Regions from separate parts of the Actinosynnema sp. NPDC020468 genome, predicted to be linked through region 2. Evidence: riboswitches for the same ligand, from Rfam matches in the RefSeq annotation. Region 2 holds a riboswitch; each other region holds the start of a gene.

Region 1 (6,493 bases), on a different contig from region 2:
CGCCAGGTAGCCGGGCTTGCCGTGCGCCCGGTTGCCGCCGTTGGAGTTGGCGATGCTCTGGAGTTGGGCCAGGTCCGCCTGGACGGCGGCGAGCGAGATGTTCGGCGCCGCCGCTTGTGGCGCGGCGTTCGCGGTGGCCGCGCTCGACAGGAGCACGGCGAGCGTCACGGTGATCGTGCGCAGTTTCACGGTAGTTCTCCCGCAGGGAAGTGGAGGACTGGTGCGCACATCAACATGCACGGTTTCGCATGAGGTGGATAGGTTCGATCGGCTGGTGACGCTGCGCGTGTGCCGGATTAGTCCAAATCGGTGGTACCAGGGAGAATGGCCCCACCGTCGAGTGAAACCCCGGGGAGGGTGAGTGGGTGGTGTCACGGTCTACCTCGGCATCGGGGCCGCTGTACTGCTGATCGCCGTGGTGGCGGTGCGGGTGTCGACCCGGCTCGGGTTGCCCTCGTTGCTGCTGTACCTCGGCATCGGCGTCCTGCTCGGCGAGTCGGTGCTGGGCATCCAGTTCTCCGACGCCGACCTGACCCGGTCGCTGGGCACCGTCGCGCTGGTGCTGATCCTGACCGAGGGCGGGTTGACCACCCGGTGGTCGGCCGTGCGGCCGGCGCTGGGCATCGGGCTCGCACTGTCCACTGTGTCCGTCGGCGTCTCGATCCTCGTGGCCGGCGTGGGATTGCACTACCTGTTGGGCTTCGACTGGCGCACGGCGCTGTTGTGGGGCGCGGTGCTGTCGTCGACCGACGCGGCCGCGGTGTTCTCCGTGCTGCGCGGTGTGGGCGTCGGCAAGCGGCTGATCGGCGCGCTGGAGCTGGAGTCCGGCCTCAACGACGCGCCGGTGTACATCGCCGTGGTGCTGCTGTCGTCCGCGGAGGCGATCACCTGGACCGCGCCGCTGTTGATCGTCTACGAGTTGGTCGCCGGCGCCGTGGTGGGCATCGCCCTGGGGTGGCTGGGCGGGGTGGCGCTGCGCCGGGCCGCGCTGCCGTCGACCGGCCTGTACCCGTTGGCCACGGTCGCGGTGTGCCTGCTGGCCTACACGGTCGGCGACCTGGCGCACGCGTCCGGGTTCCTCGCGGTGTACATCGCGGCGCTGGTGCTGGGCAACGCCCGGTTGCCGCACCGGTCGGACACGCTGTCGTTCGCCGAGGGGCTCGGGTGGATCGCCCAGATCGGGCTGTTCGTGCTGCTGGGGCTCTACGCGTCGCCGTCGCGGGTGCTGGAGGTGCTGGTGCCGGCGCTGGTCGCGGGCGCCGTGCTGGTGCTGCTGGCCCGGCCGCTGTCGGTGCTGGCCGCCTGCCTGCCGTTCCGGGTGCCGTGGCGCGAGCAGGTGTTCATCTCGTGGTCCGGGCTGCGCGGCGCGGTGCCGATCGTGTTCGCGCTGTTCCCGTTGATCGAGGGGGTGCCGGGCGCGCGTCGGCTGGTCGACGCGGTGTTCGTGCTGGTGGTGGTGCTGACGGTGGTGCAGGGCAGCACGCTGCCGCTGGTCGCGCGGTGGCTCGGGCTGGTGCGCCGCGGCGAGGCCGAGGAGGTGCAGGTCGACTCGTCGGTGCTGGACGAGATGGGCGCGGAGCTGTTGCAGGTGCGGATCCAGAAGGGCTCGCGGCTGCACGGCGTGTACCTGTCGGAACTGCGGCTGCCGGTGGGCGCGGCGGTGAGCCTGGTGGTCCGCTCGACCCAGGGCTTCACGCCGTTGTCGACCACCCGGCTCCAGGAGCACGACCAGCTGCTGGTGGTGTGCACCGAGGAGGTCCGCACGGCCGCCGAGCACCGCATCCGGGCCGTGGACCGGGCGGGTCGCTTCGCCCGCTGGAAGGGCGACGCCGGTGTGCCGTGACCGTCCATTCCGGACGGTCGGGTGGGAGTGGTCCGGTGGTGAGCTGGGGACTCCCAGGATGTGGGCGCGGGTTGGCGGCCGGTGGTTCGTCGGTTAACGTTGTCGGCAGGTCATGAGTGCCAGCGTCAAGCCCGAGCTTGCTGGCCGGCAACCCTCCTCCGCGGTGGGGTGCCCTCGGTGAGGACCAGGCCTGACGCGCAGGGCGTCTGGGCAAGCGCGGGCTCCTCTCTCCGACGTGGGGTCCCGGACTCCCCGGAGGGTTTTGTCATGACCGTCGCCGTTCCCGGTTCCATCGCCGCTCTGCCCCGCGTCGTCGGCTCCGCGCTGCGGGTGCCCGTCGTCGGCGGCGCGCGGGTGCAGTACGCCAACCTCGACCACGCGGCCAGCGCGCCGTGTCTGGAGCAGGTGCGCGACGCCGTCGACGAGCTGCTGCCCTGGTACGCCAGCGTGCACCGGGGCGCGGGCTTCGCCTCGCAGGTGTCGACCAAGGTCTACGAGCAGGCGCGGGCGTCGGTGCGCAAGTTCCTCGGCGCCCGGCAGAGCGACGCGGTCGTGTTCACCCGCAACACCACCGACGCGCTGAACCTGCTGGCCCGCAGCCTGCCCCGGCACACCTCCGTGGTGCTGTTCGACACCGAGCACCACGCCGCGCTGCTGCCGTGGCGCGGGCCGAACGTGCACCGGATCGAAACCCCCGCCGACGCCTCGCGGGCCGCCGGCGTGCTGGACGCGGCGCTGTCGCGGACGCCGGTCGGGCCGCGGCTGGTGGTGCTCAGCGGCGCGTCCAACGTGACCGGCGAGGTGTGGCCGGTCGCCGAGCTGGCCGCGGTCGCCCGTCGGCACGGCGCGCGGATCGCGCTGGACGCCGCGCAGCTCGCGCCGCACCGGCCGATCGACGTGAAGGCGCTGGACGTGGACTACGTCGCGTTCTCCGGGCACAAGATCTACGCGCCGCTGGGCGCGGGCGTGCTGGTCGGGCGGTCCGACTGGCTCCAGGCCGCCGACCCGTACCTGGTCGGCGGCGGCGCCACGGCGCGGGTCACCGACCACGGCGACCGGCTGGGCGTGGCGTGGTCGGCGGTGCCCGAGCGGCACGAGGCCGGGTCGCCCAACGTGGTCGGCGTGCACGCCCTCGCGGTCGCGTGCGAGGTGCTGGGCAGGCACTGGGAGCAGACCGAGGCGCACGAGCGCGAGCTGCTGGGCCGGCTGCGCGCCGGGCTCGCCACCGTCCCGGGCGCGCACGAGCTGTCGCTGTTCGGCCCCGAGCACGACCGGGTGGGCGTGGTCAGCTTCGTGGTGACCGGTCAGGACGCCGGGTTCCTCGCCGCGGCGCTGTCCGCCGAGCACGGCATCGGGGTGCGCGACGGCGCGTTCTGCGCCCACGTGGCGGTGAACCGGCTCACCGACGGGCAGCGCGCGCTGCGGGCCTCGCTCGGGCTGGGCTCGACCGCGGAGCACGTGGACCGGTTCGTCGCGGCGCTGCGGTCGCTCGTGGCCGAGGGTCCGAAGTGGCGCTACGCGATCCAGGACGGTCGCTGGGCGCCGCTGGAGGACGACCGCGCACTCCCGCCGTTCCTGCACTGAGCGCGTGTTGGACAATGGTTCGGTGAGCACAGAGCCGACCACCACCGAACCGCAGCCCAAACGCCGCGTGCTGCTGCTGGCGGTCATCGCGCCGGTGGTGCTGGCGCTGGACATCCTGACCAAGGTGCTGGCGGTGGCCGACCTGGAGAACAAGCCGCCGGTGGAGCTGTTCGGCGGTCTGGTCTACCTGTCGCTGATCCGCAACTCCGGTGCCGCGTTCGGGCTGGCCGAGGGCTGGACGGTGATCCTGGCGCTGATCGCGTTCGGCGTCGTCGGGTTCATCCTGTGGATCGCGCGCAAGCTGCGGTCGGTCGGCTGGGCGGTCGGGCTCGGCCTGGTGCTCGGCGGCGCGCTGGGCAACCTGGTGGACCGGCTGTTCCGCGGCCCGGGTCCGCTGCGCGGGCACGTGGTCGACATCGTGTCGGTGGTCGAGCCGTACGGCACGTTCTTCCCGGTGTTCAACCTCGCCGACTCGGCGATCTGCGTCGGCGGCGCGCTGATCGTGCTGATGGCGCTGCGCCAGCGGGACTACGACGGCACCAAGATCGTCAAGAAGAGCGACTCGGGCACGGCGGACCAGGACAAGGCGGAGAACCAGGCGTGAGCGGCTACCGGACGCTGCCCGTGCCCGACGGACTCGACGGGATGCGCGTCGACGCCGGACTGGCGAAACTCCTCGGGTTGTCCCGCACGGTCGTCGCCGCGCTCACCGATTCGGGTGACGTCGTGCTGGACGGCCGGCCCGCGGGCAAGTCGGACCGGCTGATCGCGGGCTCCGTCCTGGAGGTCACGCTGCCCGAGCCCGAGCGGCCGGTGCAGGTGCAGGCCGTGCCGGTGGAGGGCCTCGAGGTGCTGTTCGAGGACGACGACGTGATCGTGGTCGACAAGCCGGTGGGCGTGGCGGTGCACCCGAGCCCCGGCTGGACCGGTCCCACGGTCGTCGGCGGGCTCGCGGCGGCGGGCAAGCGGATCTCCACCTCCGGCGCGGCCGAGCGGCAGGGCGTCGTGCACCGGCTGGACGTCGGCACGACCGGCGTGATGGTGGTGGCCAAGAGCGAGAGCGCCTACTCCGCGTTGAAGCACGCGTTCAAGGAGCGCACGGTCCACAAGCTCTACCACGCGCTCGTGCAGGGTCACCCGGACCCGATCAAGGGCACCATCGACGCGCCCATCGACCGGCACCCCAAGCACGACTACAAGTTCGCCGTGATGGCCAACGGCAAGCCGAGCATCACCCACTACGAGGTGGTCGAGGCGTTCCGGGCCGCGTCGCTGCTCGACGTGCACCTGGAAACCGGGCGGACGCACCAGATCCGGGTGCACTTCTCGGCGTTGCGGCACCCGTGCGTCGGCGACCTGACCTACGGCGCCGACCCGGTGCTGGCCAAGCGGCTCGGCGTGACGCGGCAGTGGCTGCACGCCCGCACGCTGGGGTTCCACCACCCGGCGGACGGCCAGTGGGTCGAGTTCACCAGCGAGTACCCGGCCGACCTGTCCCAGGCGTTGGAACTGCTGCGCGCCGAGGGCTGAGCACCGTCCGCCCGCGGCGAATTCCGTTCCGGGATTGTCGTACCCCCTCGCTACCGTGATCCACGTGAGCCGACCTCGCGTGTCCCGGTCCCGACGACCGCGCCGACCGCCCCGGCTCACGCCCGGTTCGCCAGTCCGGCGGCCGGCGGAGGGTCATCGGGGGATGAAGTGCGGAGCCGTGCCGGTCTGATCGGGCTCCTGGGCGTGCTGTGCTGCCTGGGGCCGCTGTCCGTCGACGCCTACCTGCCCGCGTTCCCGGCCATCGCGGCCGAGTTCGGCGCGGGGGAGTCGGAGGTGCAGCTGTCGCTGACGACGTTCATCGTGGGGATGGCGGTCGGGCAGCTGGTGGTCGGTCCGCTGTCGGACTCGTGGGGGCGGCGAAAACCCCTGCTGATCGGCATCGCGGGCTACGTGGTGGTGTCGCTGGTGTGCGCGTTCGCGCCGTCGGTGCTCGCGCTGTCCGGGCTGCGGTTGGCGCAGGGCCTGGGCGTGGCGTCCGGGTTCGTGATCGCGATGGCGGTGGCGCGCGACCTGTTCTCCGGGTTGGCGATGGCGCGGTTCATGTCGTTGCTGATGCTGGTGAACGGGATGGGGCCGATCGTGGCGCCGGTGCTGGGCGGCCAGGTGCTGCGGTTCGCGTCGTGGCGGGGCACGTTCGTGGTGCTGGCGGTGTTCGGGGTGCTGCTGCTGGTCGCGCTGGCGGCGTGGCTGCCGGAGACGCTGCCCGCCGAGCGGCGGCGGCCGGCGAACGTGCCGGGGACGCTGCGGGTGTTCCGCGGGCTGCTCGCGGACCGGGTGTTCCTGGGGTACGCGCTGGCGTCGGCGTTCGCGCTGGGGTCGCTGTTCGGGTACGTGGCGGGGGCGTCGTTCGTGCTCCAGGGCGTGTTCGGGTTGACGCCGCAGCAGTTCAGCCTGGTGTTCGGGGCGAACTCGGCGGCGATCTTCCTGTCGGGGGCGGTGAACACCTGGCTGACGGGCAGGATCATGCCGCGCGGCCTGCTGCGGATCGGGCTGGTGGCGGCCGTGGCGGGTGGCCTGGGTCTGCTGGCGGTAGGCCTGGCCGGTGGCGGCCTGCCCTACTTCCTGCCGCCGCTGTTCGTGGTGACGGCGAGCGTGGGCCTGCTGCTGCCGAACGCGGCGACCCTGGCCATGTCCCGCCACCCGGAGGCGGCGGGCAGCGCGTCGTCGGTGCTGGGCGTGACCCAGTTCGTCACGGGCGGTCTGCTGGCGCCACTGGTGGGCGCGGCGGGTTCGGCGAGCGTGCTCCCGATGACCGCCGTGATGGCGGCCGCGACGGCGGTGGCCCTGCTGTCGTTCGCCGTCCTGACCCGGGGCGACGCGGGCATCACGGCACACGAGCCGGAGGAGGTCCCGGTCCCCTGACCCACCGGCCCGACTTCCGAGCCGGACCAGGCCGTCCGGGACGGCTCGGCCCACTCTGTCCCGACCAGGCCGAGTCCTGCTCGGCGGGACCGGCGCGTCTGTGGCCGGACTCGGCCCTTCCCGGTGTGGGCGCGGCCCGGTTCGAGATGTCGC
Region 2 (6,493 bases):
TTCACACCGGTGCAGACGTCGCCCGCGACGGCCACCGGTCTGCTGGAAAGACCCGAGCCGTCCGAGTGGGACACGACGGTCTTCAGCATCACCCCCAACGACGTCCTCGAGGTCCTCGGGCCTGACGCGGACGACCTGTTGGCGAGCGCGAACGTCGACGTGGACGAGTTGATCAGGCTGATCAACGCGGAGACGACGTTCCTGCCGCCGATCATCATCCCGGACGAGGTCTCCCAGGACCGGGTCGCGGGCACGCTGCTCACCGAGCGGCCGGACGCCCCGCCCGCGGCCATGGTCGAGGCCTCCCGGAAGTGGAAGAAGCGCTTCCTCAAGGCCGCCGTCGCGGCCGTGCTGGTCACCATCGGCGGTGGCGCGGCGACCGCGTTCGCGATGGACAAGGCCGTCACGGTCGACATCGACGGCGAGACGAAGACGGTCCACACCTACGAGTCCACCGTGGGCGAGATCCTCCAGGACGAGGGCATCGCGGTCGGCGAGCACGACGCGCTGAGCCCCGCCCCGTCGGCGAAGGTGGGCGACGGCGGCAAGATCTCGCTCGACCGCGGCCGGCTCGTCAAGGCCACCGTCGACGGCGAGTCCCGCGAGGGCTGGGTCCACTCGGTCACCGTGGACGAGGCGCTCGACCAGCTCAAGATCGACGACAACGGCGCGTGGGTCTCGGAGAACCGGGACATGGCGGTCCCGCTGTCCGGGTTGTCGCTCCAGGTCAAGAGCCAGAAGACGATCACGCTGTTCGACGGCGCGAACGAGCCGAAGCAGATCAAGACCACCGCGTTGACCGTGGACGAGCTGCTCAAGGAGCAGAAGCTCACCATCGGCGCCGAGGACAAGCTGGAGGCGGCGCTCGACCTCAAGATCACCAACGGGGTCGAGGTCCACATCAGCCGGACCGGCGTCTCGGTGGTGAACGTGACGGAGTCCGTCGCGCCGCCGGTCGAGGAGACCAAGGACGACACCCTCGCCAAGGGCGAGAAGGTCGTGGTCGAGCCGGGTGAGGCGGGCGAGGTCATCAAGACCTACCGCGTGTCCACCACGAACGGCAAGGAGACCGGCCGCGAGGAGCTGGGCTCCAAGGTCACCAAGGAAGCCAAGCCGAAGAAGGTCAAGATCGGCACCAAGGTCACCGCGACCCCGCCGGTGTCCGACGGCGGCGACTGGGACCGGCTCGTGCAGTGCGAGGCGACCGGCAACTGGGCCATCAACACCGGCAACGGCTACTACGGCGGCCTCCAGTTCGACAAGCAGACCTGGGACGCCTACGGCGGCAGCGCGTACGCCGCGTACCCGCATCAGGCGTCCCGCGAGCAGCAGATCGCGATCGCGACGAAGGTCCGCGACGCCCGCGGCGGCTACTCGGCGTGGCCCGCCTGCCAAGCGAAGTTGGGCTTGCCGTAACACTGGCCGCGACTCCGTCGCGGCGGGCGAGGCCGCCTGAAGTCGGCGTCTTCCCTCGCGAATCCGCCCGGCGCTGCGCGCGGGGCGGATTGGCTCAGTCCAGACGCCGACGCGGCCTCGCGGGAGCGGCTCGGACGCCGTGGTGGAGAATGCCCAGCTATGAGTGATGCTTCTTCGACCGGCCCGGGGAGTCAGCTCCTCGGGCCGGCTGACGTCCGTCGGCTTGCGGCCGAGCTGGACATCCGACCCACGAAGAAGCTCGGTCAGAACTTCGTGCACGACCCCAACACGGTTCGCAAGATCGTCTCGGCGGCTTCGCTGACCCCCGACGACGTGGTGCTCGAAGTCGGTCCCGGCCTCGGCTCGCTGACGTTGGCCCTGCTGCCCGCCTGTCGCGCCCTGGTGGCCGTGGAGATCGACGAGGTGCTCGCCACCCGGCTGCCGGCCACCGCCGCCGAGCGTGCGCCCTCTCTCGCCCCCAACCTCCACGTGGTGCACGCGGACGCGATGCGGGTGACCCGCGACCGGCTGCCGCTCGAACCGACCGCCCTGGTGGCGAACCTGCCCTACAACGTCGCGGTGCCCGTGGTGCTGCACCTGCTGGCCGAGCTGCCGAGCCTGCGCACCGGCCTCGTGATGGTCCAGGCCGAGGTCGCGGACCGGATGGCCGCCGGACCCGGCAGCAAGGTCTACGGCGTGCCCAGCGTCAAGCTCGCCTGGTACGCCGACGCGCGTCGGGCCGGTCCGGTGTCACGCTCGGTGTTCTGGCCGGTGCCCAACGTGGACTCCGCGCTCGTCGCGTTCGACCGGCACGACCTTCTGTCCACTGTGGACAAGAAGGTGCTGTTCTCGTTGGTGGACGCGGCATTCGCCCAGCGGCGGAAAACCCTGCGGGCGGCGCTGTCCGGTTGGGCCGGCGGGGCGCCCGAGGCCGAGAGGCTGCTCACCGCCGCGGGTGTGGATCCGGGCGAGCGTGGAGAGCAGTTGGCGGTCGGTGATTTCGTCCGGATAGCCGAGGCTGCCTCATCGAACCGGCCGCCGATCCTTCGGCCGAAAGTGTGATTTGACGGACGATCCGCAACCGGGCTTGCGTTTCTCGGTGTCCGTCAGGTGTACTCGTGCTGCCATCCCGAGCGGCCGAGAGACCTGGCTCTACGACGCCGCAGCAACCACCCTCCCCACGGGGGCAGGTGCTTCAGCCAGGACCGATGGAGGATCACGTGCCCAGGATGCGAATGCTCACCAGACGGCGAGTCGTCGACCACGGTCGCCGCACTGTGTCCGGCTGTCGCAGCTTCTCCGCGTAGGCGCACCTCTTTTTCCGATCTTCGCGTCCTAATCCGCAGGACAACCATCTGAGCTGGAGTTGTCGGTCGCGCACGCCATGAGCGTGTGCCGCCGCGTGCAGTCGTGGAGCGAAAACGTGATCACTGTCGAAAACCTCACCAAGTCCTTTCCGGGCAGTACCGGCCAGGTTCGCGCGCTTGACGGCGTGAACCTCGACGTCGCCGCGGGCACCGTGCTCGGCGTCGTCGGCCCGAGCGGTTCCGGCAAGTCCACACTGGCCCGTTGCGTCGCGCTGCTGGAGCGCCCCGACAGCGGTGCGATCCGCGTCGACGGCACCGACCTCGTCTCGCTCGGCGGCCCCGCGCTGCGCGCCGCCCGCCGGCAGATCGGCGTTGTGCCGCAAGGGGATTCGCTGCTCCGTCAGCGCACCGCGGCGGGCAACGTCGCGCTGCCGCTGGAATCCGCCGGCGTGCCCGGCCCCCAGCGCCGCACCCGCGTCGCCGAACTCCTCGACCTCGTCGGCCTGACCGACAAGGCGGGGTCCTACCCGGACCAGCTCTCCGGTGGCCAGCGCCAGCGGATCGCGGTCGCCCGCGCCCTGGCCGCCAGCCCCTCGGTGCTGCTGGCCGACGAGCCCACCTCCGCCCTGGACCCGGAAACCACCGGTTCGGTGCTCGCGGTCCTCGACCGCGCCCGCGCCGAACTCGGGGTGACCGTCCTCGTCGTCACGCACGACATGGGCGTGGTGCGCAAGATCTGCGACGACGTCGCGGTGTTGGACAACGGCCGAGTCGTCGAGCACGGCAAGGTGCTCGACCTGGTGTCCGACGCGGACAGCCGCACGGCCTCCTCGCTCCTGCCCGCGGTGGACCAGAACCCGGGCGTGGAAACGAAGTTCGACCGGGTGGCGGATGTCGTGCTGGTCGGCTTCGCGGCCGTCGGCGCGCTGCTCCCGGAGGCCACGAGCAGGTTCGGCGTCGAGCTGAGCCTGCTGGGCGGCGGGCTGACCCGACTCGGTGAGACGCCGGTCGCGCGGTTCCGCGTCGGGCTCACCGGCGAACGGGCGGACTCGGCCTTGGAGTGGATCTCGGACGCGGGTGGCGCGGTGCGCCGGACGCCGAAGGGTCCTCAGGGAGTAGCCGCGTAGTGAGACCAGCAACACCCTGGCCCAAGGTGTTCGGCGAGCTGATCCCCTCGACGGGGCAGACGCTGTACATGGTGGCCGCCGCGACCGTGATCGCCACGGTCCTCGGCATCCCGGTCGGAATCTGGTTGCAGCTCACCGCTCCCGGTGGGCTGCGACCGAACCGGTGGGTGCACAAGCTCCTCGGGTTCGTCGTGGACCTCGGCCGCTCGATGCCGTTCCTCGTCCTGCTCGTCCTGCTGACCTCGCTCACCAGAGCGCTGATCGGGTCCTCGATCGGGCCGGAGGCGGCGATCGTGCCGCTGTCCCTCGGCGCGATCCCGTTCGTCGGCAGACTCGTGCAGAACGTGCTGTCCGAGGTGCACGTGGCCGTCGTGGAAGCCGCCGTCACGACCGGCGCGACGACGTTGCGCATCGTGCGCGCCGTGCTGCTGCGCGAGTCGCTGCCCGCGTTGATCAACGCGATCGGCGTGACCGCGATCGCCCTGCTCGGCTACTCGGCGATGGCCGGCGTGCTGGGCGGCGGCGGGCTCGGCGACCTGGCCGTGCGCCGGGGTTACCAGGGTTTCGACGACCGGTACATGTGGTCGACCGTGGCGGCGCTCGCCGTCATCGCCACCTTGATCCAATTCGGCTTCACCAGGCTTTCGCGCGCGGTCGACCGCCGCCGCACCGCCTCGCTCTAGACCGCCGCTGTATTTCGACACAAAGGAAAGTCATGCGTATTCGTGCTGCCCTCCTCGCCGTGCTGCTGACCGCGGTCGGCTGCGGGAGCGGCCAGACCGGAGGCGCCGCGAGCAACCCCGACGCGGCGCTCAAGGTCGGCGTGAGCCCGGTCCCGCACGCGCAGATCCTGCGCTACGTGGCCGACAACCTCGCCAAGGACAAGGGCCTCAAGATCGACGTCGTGGAGTTCACCGACTACGTCCAGCCGAACACAGCGCTGGTGGACGGCTCGCTCGACGCCAACTACTTCCAGACCGTGCCGTACCTGGAGACGTTCAAGGCGTCGAGCAACGCGAAGCTGGAGTGGATCGGCCCGGTCCACCTGGAGCCGCTGGGCGTGTACTCCAAGAAGATCAAGAAGCTCGCGGACCTGGCGTCCGGCGCGAAGGTCGGCCTGGCCAACGACCCGGCCAACGAGGCGCGCGGCCTGCGGCTGCTCCAGGCCAACGGCCTGATCAAGCTCAAGGACGGCACGGAGAAGACGGCCACCGTCGCGGACGTGGCGGACAACCCGAAGAAGCTGGAGTTCGTCACGCTGGAGGCGGCCCAGCTGCCCCGCTCGCTGGAGGACACCGACGCGTCGGTGGTCAACGGCAACTACGCCATCGACGCGGGCCTCAAGCCCGCGACCGACGCGCTGGTGCTGGAGAAGGCCGAGGGCAACCCGAACGCGAACGGCCTCGTGACCCGGGCCGAGCTCAAGGACGACAAGCGGATCAAGGACCTGCTCGCGCTGCTCCAGTCCCAGCAGGTCAAGGACTACATCGCCAAGGAGTTCAACGGCTCGGTGCTGGCCGTCTGACCCGATCGCGCCCGAAACCCCCTCCGGCCCGCCGGAGGGGGTTTCGCGCTTCCCCGACCGCCCCCGCCGGCCTCCGCGAGGGGGAAAAGCGCCGGTCGGAGGCGGGTGGGAGCGAGCACCCCTCGAACGCCCGTAGGCTTCATGGCGTGCTCGCCGTAGTCCCACCCCCGGTAACCGTCCGCGTCCCGGCCAAGGTGAACCTGCACCTCGCCGTCGGTGACCCACGCGCCGACGGCTACCACGACCTGGTGACGATCTTCCAGGCGCTGTCGCTGACCGACGAGGTCACCGTGGCGGCGACCGACGAACCCGGGGTCGAGGTGCACGGCGAGGGCGCGGACGACGTGCCCGCCGGGCCCGGCAACCTCGCGTGGAAGGCCGTGCGGGCGCTCGCCGCGCACGTCGGCCGCGACCCCGAGGACCCGAAGGTCCGGGTGTCGATCAAGAAGAGCATCCCGGTGGCGGGCGGCATGGCGGGTGGCAGCGCGAACGCGGCGGCCACGCTCGTCGGGCTCGCGTCGCTGTGGCGGCTCGAGATCACCCGGGACGAGCTGTCCCGGGTCGCCGCGAAGCTCGGCGCGGACGTGCCGTTCGCGCTCTACGGCGGCACCGCGCTCGGCACCGACCGCGGCGACCAGATCGTGCCCGTGCTGGCCCGCCACCCGTTCCACTGGGTGCTGGCGTTCGACCGGCAGGGACTGTCCACACCCGAGGTCTTCACCGAACTCGACCGGCTGCGCGCCGAGGGCGACCCGCCCCGGGTCGGCGCGGCCGAGGCGGTGCTGGAGGGGCTGGCCTCCGGCGACCCCCGGCAACTCGCGCTGCTGCTGGGCAACGACCTCCAGGCGGCGGCCGTGTCGCTGCGGCCCAACCTGCGCCGGACGCTGCGCGCGGGCGTGAACGCGGGCGCGCTGGCCGGCATGGTGTCCGGCTCCGGGCCGACGTGCGCGTTCCTGTGCACCGACGGCGACGCGGCCGTGCGGGTGGCGGCGGAACTGGCCGGCGCGGGCGTGTGCCGCACGGTCCGGGTGGCGCAGGGGCCGGTGCACGGCGCCCGGGTGGTCGGCACCGAGGACACCTCGCGTCCGACACCGCCCGAAGTGCACGCGTAGCAACCC
Region 3 (6,493 bases), on a different contig from region 2:
GCTTCGGCGAGATGCCGGCGGACGTGCTGTTCCCGGTGGTGTGGACGACTTTCCTCGCCTCGGACGACCTGGACGAGTCGCTGCGCCTGTTGGTGACCAAGGGCGGCAAGGTGCTCGTGCCGGTGTTCGACACCGGTGGTCCGGGTCGCGGCGCGGTCGCGGTGGACCCGACCGGCGCGGCCTTCGGGTTGTGGGAGGCGGGCACGCACATCGGCGCGCACCTCGCGGGCGAGCCGGGTTCGGTGGCGTGGCACGAGTTGGCCACCCGCGACCTGTCCGCCGCGGTCGACTTCTACGGCGCGGTGTTCGACCTGACCCTGGAAACCGTGCCGGACCTGCCGTACACCCGGTTGCACGTGGACGGCCACGCGGTCGGCGGCGCGTTCGGGATGGGCGCGGACATCCCGGAGGAGATCCCGTCGCACTGGATGGCGTACTTCGCCGTCGAGGACGCCGAGGCCACCGTCGCCCGCGCCCGCGACCTGGGCGGCATCCCGGTGGGCACGCTCGCCGAGTCCAAACTGGGCCGGTTCGCGACCTTGGGCGACCCGCTGGGCGCGACCTTCAAGGTCATCCAGCAGCCACCTTCCAGCCGAGGCTGACCACGAGCGCCACCACCACGGTCAGGAACACCCGCCGCACGAACGCGGACCCCTTGCGCACCGCCAGCCGAGCACCGAACACCGCGCCGGCCAGGTTGCACACCGCGAGCACCGCGCCCAGTCCCCACAACACCTTCCCGGCCGGGACGAAGTAGAGGAGCGCGCCGCAGTTGGTCGCCACGTTGACCACCTTCGCGGTCGCCGACGCGCGCAGGAACGCGAACCCGACCAGCCCCACCAACAGGAACACCAGGAACGCACCGGTGCCCGGCCCGGCGAGCCCGTCGTAGAACCCGATCACCGCGCCGCCCAGCGCCATCACCACGACCTGGGCCACCCCGCCGAACCGCGGCGCCTCGTCCACCCCGAGATCCGGCTTGCGCCACGTGTACAGCCCGACCCCGACCAGCGCGACCAGCACCACCCCGTTGAGCACCCCCGGCGCCAACGACCCGGCGAACGCCGCCCCGCCCACCGCGCCGGCGAACGCCGCCAACGCCATCGGCACCGCCGACCGCCACTCGACCCCGGTCTGCCGCGCGTAGGTCCGCACCGCCGCGGCCGTGCCCACCACCGACGCGATCTTGTTGGTGGCCAACGCGAACAGCGGCTCCCCGCCCGGCGCGATCAGCAGCAGCGCGGGCACCTGGATCAACCCGCCCCCACCGACCACGGCGTCCACCGCGCCCGCGAGCGCGGCGGCCAGGCAGAGGAACAACAACGCGGCGAGCGACACCTGCCCGAAACCGGGCCAGTCCAGAGCGGCAGTCACCCCGCCACCCTAACCGGACACACGTACTGTTTTTTCGCCACACTCATGCCCACCACGCGACCTGCCGCACAACCCGAGCCGCCGGCCCCACCCCACCCGTCTCCGACAACGCCCACCCCCTCCCCACCTCCCTCGTGCGCACTCCCCTCGAACACCCGGATTAACCCCACCGTGAACAGCCCTGATACCCTTCCTTGCCGTACCGCGCGGCATTCCGCTGTGGAGGAAACCCGCCCCGATCCAGGGGGCGGAGCCGGTGACAAGCGCGGTACGACTCCGAGACCGAGGAAAAGGTGGCTTTCGCGTGGCGAACATCAAGTCCCAGCTGAAGCGGATCAAGACGAACGAGAAGGCGCGCCTGCGCAACAAGGCCGTCAAGTCGTCGCTGAAGACCGCGATCCGCAAGTTCCGTGAGGCCGCCGAGGCCGGCGACAAGGACAAGGCCGTCGCCTTGGCCCGCGAGGCCTCCCGCAAGCTCGACAAGGCCGTCACGAAGGGCGTCATCCACGCCAACCAGGCCGCCAACAAGAAGTCGGCCCTGGCCCGACGCGCCAACCAGATCTGAGCACCACGATCTGAGTCCAGGCTTCCGAAGCGCCGCCCTCACCACGAGGGCGGCGCTTCGGCGTCCAGCGCTCTCGGGGCTCAGCGTTCGGAGTTCAGCGCCCCGGCACACCAGTACGCCCGGCGCTCCGCCCCGATCGGCCTCGCCGGCACCTCCGCCGACCCGACGCACAACGACACTCCACAGCGCGGCAACGCCCACCGCCCGCAGACGCCCACCGTCACCCGACACCGCCAGTCAGAACGCCCGGCGGCCGGCGATCACCGACTGGCGGCAGCGCCCGGCGGTCAGCGGCACCCGGCGGTCAGCGGCACCCGGCGATCAGCGACCGCAGACTGTCGGCGACACCCAGCGGTCAGCGACACCCGGTGGTCAACGGCACCCAGCGGTCAGCGGCGCCCGCCGTGCAGCGCGACGATCCGCAGCACCGCCCGCTCCAGCGCGTACCCCGAGTCGGCGGCGACGCCCTTCACGTCCGCGTTCAGCCCCGCCACCACGGACATCGCCGTCGCCAACCCCTCGCCGTCCCAGCCGCGCGACTGGGCCTGCGCCTTCTTCACCTTCCACGGCGGCATGCCCAGCTCACCCGCCAGCTTGAACGGGTCGCCCCGGCCCACCGCCGACACCCGCGCCACGGTGCGCACGGCGTCCGCCAACGCGTCCGCCACCAGCACGTGCGGCACCCCGAGGTTGATCGCCCACCGCAACGCCTCCAGCGCGCCCGCGCGATCACCCATCACGGCCTTCTCCGCCACCGCGAACCCGGTCACCTCGGCCCGCCCCCGGTGGTACCGGTGCACGGCGTCGGCGTCGACCTTGCCGCCGGTGTCGGACACGAGCTGCGACGCCGCCGCCGCCAACTCGCGTAGATCCGACCCCACCGCCTCGATCAGCGCGCCGACCGCGTCACCGTCCACCTTGCCGCCGGCCAAGCGGATCTCGTTGCGCACGAACGCTTCCCGCTCCGCGGGCTTGGTGATCTTCGGGCACTCGACGACCACCGCGCCCGCCTTCCGCAGCGCTGCGGGCAACTCCTTGGCGACCTTGCTCCGCCCGCCTCCGGTGTGGACGACGACCAGCGTCACACCGTCCGCAGGGGACTTCGCGTAGGCGATCACCGCGTCGGCGATCTCCTTGCCCGCCTCCTGCGCCGCCTCCAGGGCGATCACCCGCCCCTCGGCGAACAGCGACGGGCTCACCAGCTCGGCCAGCTCGGGCGGCGTGAGGTCGGTCACCCGCACCCGGGTCAGGTCGGCGGACGGATCAGCCTTGCGCGCCACCGCGAGGGCGTCCCGCACGGCGCGTTCGACCAGCAACTCCTCCTCGCCGACGACCAGGTGCACGGACTCCTGCGCGACAGCGGCTGCACTCACGGCCGCGATCCTCCCACGGTCGCCCCTGCTCCGGATGACGGACGTCACTGGCCTCGATCGAGCCCCGTGACGTACCTTGGGTGCCACAACTTCATACCGCTCATCCAGAGGGGCAGAGGGATCGGCCCGAAGAAGCCCCGGCAACCCGTCGTTTCAGCACGCCTTTGGCGTGTCTGACGACCACGGTGCCAATTCCGACCCGCTTGGCGGGACAGATGAGGAGATACCTCGCGATGACTGCTGTCAGTGTGCCTCCGGCCACCACCTCCTTCGACCTCGGCCCCGCACGCGCCCTGTCGTGCCGGGAGTGCGGTCACCAGACTCCTCTCGCTCCGGAATACGCCTGTCACGAGTGTTTCGGGCCGCTGGAAGTCGCCTACGACTTCGGCGGCATCAGCCGTGCGGACATCGAGGCCGGCCCTCAGTCCATCTGGCGCTACCGCGGCCTGCTCCCGGTGCCCGCGACCGTCGAGTCGCACCCGAACCTCAACCCCGGCAGCACCCGCCTCGTGCAGGCCGACCGCCTGGCCAAGGCGCTCGGACTGCGCAAGCTGTGGGTCAAGGACGACACCGGCAACCCCACCCACTCGTTCAAGGACCGCGTCGTGGGCGTCGCCCTCGCCGCCGCCCGTGAACTGGGCTTCACCGTGCTGGCCTGCCCGTCCACCGGCAACCTGGCCAACGCCGTCGCCGCCGCCGCGGCCCGCGCCGACTGGCAGTCGGTCGTGCTCGTGCCCTCCTCCCTGGAGCAGGCGAAGATCCTCATGACCGCCGTGTACGGCGGCAACCTGATCACCGTCGACGGCAACTACGACGACGTGAACCGCCTCGCGCAGGAACTCGCGGCCGAGCACGAGGACTGGGCGTTCGTCAACGTCAACGTGCGCCCCTACTACGCCGAGGGCTCCAAGACCGTCGGCTACGAGGTCGCCGAGCAGCTCGGCTGGCGCCTGCCCGAGCAGATCGTCGTCCCCGTCGCCTCCGGCTCCCTGCTGACCAAGGTCGACAAGGCGTTCCGCGAGTTCGGCGAGCTGGGACTGGTCGACGCGACCCCGTACAAGGTCTACGGCGCGCAGGCCACCGGCTGCGCCCCCGTCTCCTCGGCGTACAAGGCGGGCCACGACGTGGTCACCCCGGTCCGCCCGGACACCATCGCCCGCTCGCTGGCGATCGGCGCCCCCGCCGACGGCCCGTACGCGCTCGACGTCGTCCGCCGCACCGGCGGCAAGATCGAGGACGTCACCGACGAGGAGGTCGTGGAGGGCATCCGCCTCCTGGCCCGCACCGAGGGCATCTTCGCGGAGACCGCCGGCGGTGTGACCGTGGCGACCGCGAAGAAGCTCGTCGAGACGGGCCAGATCGACCCCGACGCCGAGACCGTCCTGCTGATCACCGGCGACGGCCTCAAGACGCTCGACGCGGTCGCCGACCACATCGGCCCGCGCGCCACCGTGCCGCCGTCGGCCGAGGCCGTCATCAACGCCCTGCGCGACTGAGCGCCGACCGCACCGGACGACCAGGGGGCGAACGCGCCGCGGGACCCGCGGAGTCGGTCACAGCGCCAACTCCGCGGTCCTGAGCCACCCGCTACGCGGGAACCTCATCCGACCGGGCGGCAACAGCTGCGGCCCGAACGGCTCGGTCGCTATCCGCCACGCGGTCAGCCGTTGCGGCCACGGCGCGTCGGCCTTCACCTTGTTGTAGCGGTGGGAATGCCAGTCGTCCGGCGGTATCGCCAGGTCGTCGTCGAAGAGGTTGTCGGCGACCAGGCGGTACGCCTCCTCCGCCGACGGCGCCTCGGCCGTGTTCAGCAGACTCGTGACGGTCGCCCGCGCCACCAGGCCCCGGCCTCCGGCGGCGAGGTCCTCGCACACGTAGTAGACGAACGACGGCCGCAACTCCTCCGTCGGCCACGACTCCGGCCGGTAGCCGGGCTGCCACAGCGTCCAGGCCAGCGCCCTGCCCCGCGCGCCGGGCTCCCAGCCCACGTGCAGCCGGACCCACACCCCGTTGTCCCTCATGGTTTTCCTCCCTTGTGAACGGGGTCGCCCCGACGGACGACCCGCGGCCCGTCCGGGCCTGGCAGGACGGCAGTGTCGCCGTCCTGATCGGTGCGTGCGACCAGCGCGCCCGCCCGGCCGAGCAAGTCGACCAGCGGCCCGCTGGGATGGCCGTAGCGGTTGCCCGCCCCGACGCTCACCAGCGCCACCCGCGGCCTCACGGCCGTGAGGAACTCCGGCGCCGAGTACCGCGACCCGTGGTGCGGCACCTTCAGCACGTCGGCCCGCAGGTCGACGTGCCCACCGAGCAGGTCGGCCTGACCGGCCAACTCGATGTCGCCGGTCAGCAACACCCGGCCCGCCGCGGTCGACGCCCGCAGCACCACCGACGCGTCGTTGACCGCCGTGTTCTCCTCACCCACCGCCGGAACCGACCGCGGCCCCAGCACCTCCACCTCCAACCCCGGCCAACCCAACCGCCGGCCCACCTCCAGTTCGACCACCTGGGCCCCACTGCCCCGTGCCTGTTCGCGCACCTGCTCCCACGCCCACCCCGGCCGCCGCGCCGGCCCGACCGCCACCGCGCCGACCCGCTGGTCCGCGAGCACCGCCGCCAACCCGCCGATGTGGTCGGCGTGCAGATGACTGAGCACCACCAACGGAATCCGCCGCACCCCGAGCCGCCGCAGGCACGCCAGCACCGGCACCGGGTCCGGCCCGGTGTCGATCAACACCGCCCGGTCCCGCTCGGCCGTCGCGAGCACGACCGCGTCGCCCTGGCCCACGTCGCAGGCCACGACCGCCCACCCGCTCGGCGGCCACCGGGGCGCCACCACCTCGACCGGCACGGTCACCAGCACCGCGCCCAGCACCAGCGCGACCAGCAGCACCCGAATCCGCCTCAGCCGCAGCAACACCCAGGCCACCGCCAGCACGACGGCCAGCAGCACGCCGCCGAGCCACCCGTCCGGCCAGTGCGCCGCCGCGCCCGGCACCCGAGCGGCGTGCCGACCCACCAGCACCAACCAGTCCATCGCCGGCCCCGCGACCTCGACCAATACCCGCGCAGTACCCTCGTGCACCTGCGCCAGCACGGCCGCCAGCACGCCGAGCACGGTGGCCGGCGCGACCACGGGACCCGCCACCAGGTTGGCGGGCACCGACACCAGGCTCACCTGGCC

What was found. Region 2 has a riboswitch for S-adenosylmethionine ahead of AB0G50_RS07750 (ATP-binding cassette domain-containing protein). Riboswitches for the same ligand answer to the same signal wherever they lie in the genome.
Region 1: another riboswitch for S-adenosylmethionine. It lies ahead of AB0G50_RS12150 (aminotransferase class V-fold PLP-dependent enzyme); the one in region 2 lies ahead of AB0G50_RS07750 (ATP-binding cassette domain-containing protein).
Region 3: another riboswitch for S-adenosylmethionine. It lies ahead of thrC (threonine synthase); the one in region 2 lies ahead of AB0G50_RS07750 (ATP-binding cassette domain-containing protein).

Annotation. Positions count from the first base shown of each region.
Region 1 covers NZ_JBFAEO010000013.1:59,742-66,234, forward strand. The annotation lists gene AB0G50_RS12140 (M28 family metallopeptidase) at 1-189, opposite strand, end outside; gene AB0G50_RS12145 (potassium/proton antiporter) at 362-1,843, shown strand; SAM riboswitch class IV at 1,952-2,066, shown strand; gene AB0G50_RS12150 (aminotransferase class V-fold PLP-dependent enzyme) at 2,111-3,427, shown strand; gene lspA (signal peptidase II) at 3,450-4,031, shown strand; gene AB0G50_RS12160 (RluA family pseudouridine synthase) at 4,073-4,957, shown strand; gene AB0G50_RS12165 (multidrug effflux MFS transporter) at 5,126-6,340, shown strand.
Region 2 covers NZ_JBFAEO010000006.1:171,595-178,087, reverse strand. The annotation lists gene AB0G50_RS07760 (transglycosylase family protein) at 1-1,416, shown strand, start outside; gene rsmA (16S rRNA (adenine(1518)-N(6)/adenine(1519)-N(6))-dimethyltransferase RsmA) at 1,576-2,478, shown strand; SAM riboswitch class I at 2,538-2,631, shown strand; gene AB0G50_RS07750 (ATP-binding cassette domain-containing protein) at 2,840-3,850, shown strand; gene AB0G50_RS07745 (methionine ABC transporter permease) at 3,877-4,533, shown strand; gene AB0G50_RS07740 (MetQ/NlpA family ABC transporter substrate-binding protein) at 4,566-5,375, shown strand; gene AB0G50_RS07735 (4-(cytidine 5'-diphospho)-2-C-methyl-D-erythritol kinase) at 5,522-6,487, shown strand.
Region 3 covers NZ_JBFAEO010000001.1:347,856-354,348, reverse strand. The annotation lists gene AB0G50_RS01675 (VOC family protein) at 1-602, shown strand, start outside; gene AB0G50_RS01670 (TSUP family transporter) at 571-1,374, opposite strand; gene rpsT (30S ribosomal protein S20) at 1,679-1,939, shown strand; gene holA (DNA polymerase III subunit delta) at 2,329-3,312, opposite strand; SAM riboswitch class I at 3,410-3,534, shown strand; gene thrC (threonine synthase) at 3,546-4,808, shown strand; gene AB0G50_RS01650 (hypothetical protein) at 4,866-5,333, opposite strand; gene AB0G50_RS01645 (DNA internalization-related competence protein ComEC/Rec2) at 5,330-6,493, opposite strand, start outside.